DNA from 2 places in the Thioalkalivibrio sp. ALR17-21 genome. Region 1 is predicted to be linked to the other one. Evidence: predicted binding sites of a transcription regulator. Region 1 holds the regulator's gene; the other holds the start of a gene.
The links. The regulator FliA, encoded in region 1, starts transcription of late flagellar genes. The targets are predictions, from matches to a motif close to GCTAAAGTTNNNNNNNNNNCNGCCGATA.
Positions count from the first base shown of each region.

Region 2: the regulator FliA is predicted to act here: its motif matches at 1,384-1,411, upstream of G020_RS15620 (methyl-accepting chemotaxis protein).

Region 1 is NZ_ATUL01000007.1:59,313-61,511, forward strand. It holds gene G020_RS0105430 (protein phosphatase CheZ) at 1-143, opposite strand, end outside; gene G020_RS0105435 (chemotaxis response regulator CheY) at 179-559, opposite strand; gene G020_RS0105440 (RNA polymerase sigma factor FliA) at 599-1,360, opposite strand; gene G020_RS0105445 (MinD/ParA family protein) at 1,357-2,181, opposite strand; gene flhF (flagellar biosynthesis protein FlhF) at 2,165-2,199, opposite strand, start outside.
Region 2 is NZ_ATUL01000014.1:54,919-57,117, reverse strand. It holds gene G020_RS15620 (methyl-accepting chemotaxis protein) at 1-1,363, opposite strand, end outside; gene G020_RS0108875 (DEAD/DEAH box helicase) at 1,534-2,199, opposite strand, start outside.

The DNA.
Region 1 (2,199 bases):
TCGAACAGTTCGCGCTCGTAAGGCCGCGCGAGCTCCTGGATCAGGCGGCGCGAAGCCTCCTCGTCACCGCCTTCCAGAGCGCCCACCAGCTCCCGCGCCAGCGCGAGCCGGTCTTCCCCGGAGGCATTCTCTTGTTCGGTCATCGGGTCTCTCTTGCCGTGTCAGCCGGTCGCGGTATTCAGCCTTGAGCTTCAATACGTTCGAAGATCTTTTCGATCTTCTCCTTGAGCGTCTCGGCCGTGAAGGGCTTCACAATGTAACCGTTCACGCCGGCCTCTGCCGCCTCCACGATCTGATCGCGCTTGGCTTCGGCCGTGACCATCAGCACCGGCAACGATTTCAGCCGCTCGTCCTTGCGCACCTCGCGCAGGAGGTCGATGCCCGGCATGTTGGGCATGTTCCAGTCGGTGATCAGAAAATCGAAGTCGCCGTTCTGCAGCATCGGCAGGGCGGTGCTCCCGTCGTCGGCCTCCATGGTGTTGTTGAAGCCAAGATCCCGCAGGAGATTCTTGATGATGCGCCGCATCGTGGAGAAGTCGTCCACGATCAGGATTTTCATACCCTTGTCCACAGTTCGCTCCGGGAATGTGTTTGAACCTTAGAATATCTGCAGGGACTCGACGTCTTCGAGCCACGAGCCCAGACGCGCCCGCAGACGGTGCACCGCCTGGCTGCGGATCTGGCTGACGCGCGATTCGGTCACGTCCAGCACCGCACCGATCTCGCGCAGGTTGAGTTCTTCGGTGTAGTACAGGTTGAGCACCAGTCGTTCGCGCTCGGGCAGATCGCCCAGTGCGCCGGCCAGTTCCTCGCGGAACTCCCCGGCCTCGATGCGCCGCGACGGGGACTGCTCCTGCCCTTCCAGCACGCGATCCGCCTCGCCCTCCGGGCCGCCCACCTCGTCCAGCGCGAACAGATGGGCACCGGCATGATCATCCAGCATCTGGTAGTAGGTTTCCACCGGGACGCCCAGCTCCTCGGCGATCTCCGGAGCGCGAGCGGCGCGGCCCTCGCGGGCCTCCACCGTCTGCATCGCCTCGGAGATCCGCCGGCTGTTGCGGTGCACCGAGCGCGGCGTCCAGTCGCTGCGACGCAGCTCGTCGATCATCGCCCCGCGGATGCGGATCCCGGCGTAGGTGGCGAAGGTCGCCCCCTGGCCGCCTTCGAACTGCCGCGCGGCCTCGATCAGCCCCACCATGCCTGCCTGCACCAGGTCATCCACCTGCACCGAGGCCGGCAGCCGGGCCATCAGGTGATGGGCGATCCGATTCACCAGCTCGACGTGGTCCGCGACCAGCTGATCCGGTCCCCCGGTCCCCGCCCGGGCGTATCCCGAAAGTCTGTTCTTTGGCGTGTTCATGCGCTTTGCAGCATCCTCTCGACGAAGAATCCAACCCCCCCGCTGGCGCCGCGGGCCACCGGCCAGCCGTCGACCTTGCGCGCGAGCTCGAGGAACGCCCGTCCCGCCGGGCTGCCCGGGGACTGCTGCACCACCGGCGCCCGTTTCTGCACCGCCTGGCGCAGGGCATCATCCAGCGGAATCACGCCCACCAGATCCAGTATGACCTCCGGCAGATAGGTGGAACAAACCGCCTGCAGCTTCTGCATCACGCGTTCCGCCCCGGCACGGCCCTGCACCATGTTCGCGACCACGCGGAACCGGCTCACGCCATGATCCCGATGCAGGACCTTGATCAGCGCATAGGCGTCGGTCATCGATGCCGGCTCGTCGGTGACCACCACCAGGGTCTCCTGCACGGCCTGACAGAAACTGGTTACCGACTCCTGCAGCCCGGCGGCGGTGTCGACCACCAGCACGTCCAGCGGCCGCGTATACATGCTGAAGGCCTGGATCAGGCCGTGATGTTCCGGCCGGCTCAGGTTGGCCATGGTCGCGATCCCGGACGCGGAAGGCACCACGCGGATTCCCTCCGGGCCCTCGATGATCACGTCTTCCAGATCCTCGACGTCCCCGGTCACCAGGTCGTGCAGCGTCCGCTGCGGACGCAGGCCCAGCAGCACATCGACGTTCGCGAGCCCCAGGTCGGCATCGAACAGCATGACCTCGCGTCCCAGTCGGGCCAGTCCGACCGACAGGTTGACCGAGACATTGGTCTTGCCGACCCCGCCCTTGCCCGAGGCCACCGCGACGACCTTCAGGGGCTTAGTGTTGTGTGACATGATGTCCCTTCAGCACCG
Region 2 (2,199 bases), on a different contig from region 1:
CGATCACGTCGCGCGAGCGGTTGATCTCCCCGGCCAGGGCATTGATGGTCTCCTGCGTGGCGGTCACCACGTCGCGCCCCCCATGCACCGCCTGAGTCGCCTGATCGGCCTGCTCCGCGGTGCTCTGGGTATTGTTCGCAACCTCCTGCACGGTGGCCGACATCTCGTTCATCGCCGTCACCACCTGCTCCACGTCACTGCGCTGCTCGCCGGTCGCCCGGCTGAGTTCCGCACTGCGTCCTTCCAGCTGACGCGCCGAGGCGGCGATGCCGTCGGCCGCGTCCGCGACCTGGCCTATCAGTCCCGACAGCCGTTCCATCACCTGGTTGAACGCACTGCCGGTGCGGCCGATCTCGTCGCGCGTGGTGATATCCACGCGATACCCCAGATCCGCCGAGCCGCTGCCCACCGCTTCCAGGCCAGTAGCCAGACGCTCCAGCGGCCGGGTCAGAACACCGGCATAGATCCAGCCGATCACAAGCGCGACGAGGAACGCCACGATCCACAGTGCCCACAGAAGCCACCAGAGCATGTTCACCGGCGCGTACAGCTCCGACAGTGTCTGATCCACGATCAGGCCCCAATGGACGTCATACTCCTGCGCCATTTCCGGGAGCATCCGGGTCAGACCCCATTTGCGGTCACCGTCGCCGCTGAGGAATTCGCCGCCCGGGTCCCCTTCGCGATGGCGCAGCGGGGCCTGCATGATGGTGTATTCGCTCATGTCGTACCCGAACCGGTCCATGTTCCGGTGCCCGATCAGCCGTCCGTCGCTGTTGAACAGTGTGGCGCGACCGGTCTCTCCGATCGCCACGCGGTCAGACACCGCCTTGACGGCGTCCATCGGCAGCTGTGCCGCCAGGACCCGGCCGTCATCCAGGGGTTCCAGATAGGTGATGAAGCGCCCGTCGGCGGAGTCCGCCCCGACGTCGACATCCAGCAGGCGGTCACCGGCCTGCGCCGCGCGCACCTTGCCTTCTCGGGTGGCGCCCGGGCCCGCGCCGGCGCGTTCGGCCATGCGCCCCGACTCCGCCACGACTTCCGCGGCGTCCTCCAGCAGGCCGGCCCAGCGGAACCCTTCGTACTCGGCACGCAACCCTTCCAGGGCCGTTTCCGCATCCCGCGGATCGGCGAGCTCGGCCCGGGCCACGCTGCGCAGAGCCTGACCGTGTTCCACCACGCGCCGGTCGACTGCCGCCTGCACCTGCTCGCCGACGTTGATCAGCGTCTGTTCCAGGCTGGCGTTCAGCTGACCCTTCATGCTGTGGAAGGTCACCCCGCCCATGATGGACAGCGGGATGGTGCTGACCGCGATCACCAGCAGGATCAGTTTGAGGCGCAGGCCCTGTATCTTCATCGTCATCCTCCGGTTCCTGATCCCTTTGACGGCCAATCTCCAGCCGCCTTGAGCCCCACGAAAAAACGCACCCCGGGAGGTGCGTTTCGTGTACTACTTCACATTTCTTTGGGAGCGGACGGAAGACGCTCGCCCCGCATTCCCCGGTGCCGCGCCGCGACACCGGGGAAGCCGTGTCAGTGGCGCCCGGAGGCGGCCTGACCGCGACCCCGGCCTTCGGCGCCGCGGCCCTGCCCCTGCCGCGGGCCACCTCCGCCGCGTCCGGAACGATTGCCGGCGCCATTTCCGTTGCCCTTGCCACGGGGAGCACCACTGCCCTTGCCACGGCCACGGCGGGGGCGGTCATCCGCCACCGGCTGCGGCGCCGCGTAGCCGTCGGTCTCCATCCGCTCGATCGGACGCTGGATCAGCTTTTCGATCCCGGCCAGCAGCTTCAGCTCGTCGCCGCCAACCAGCGACAGCGCCGAGCCTTCACACCCCGCGCGGCCGGTGCGGCCGATGCGATGCACATAGTCCTCGGGCACGTTGGGCAGCTCGAAGTTGACCACCTGCGGCAGCTGGTCGATGTCCAGCCCGCGCGCGGCGATATCGGTGGCCACCAGCACCGGCACGCGGCCGGACTTGAACTGTTCCAGCGCCCGGGTGCGGGCGTTCTGGCTCTTGTTGCCATGGATCGCCGCCGACTGGACGCCGTCCTTCGTGAGCTTGTCCGCCAGACGATCGGCGCCGTGCTTGGTGCGCGTGAACACCAGCACCTGCTCCCAGTCGTTGCTGCGGATCAGATGGCTCAGCAGATCCCGCTTCTGATGGCTTTCCACCAGGTGGACCTTCTGCTCCACGCT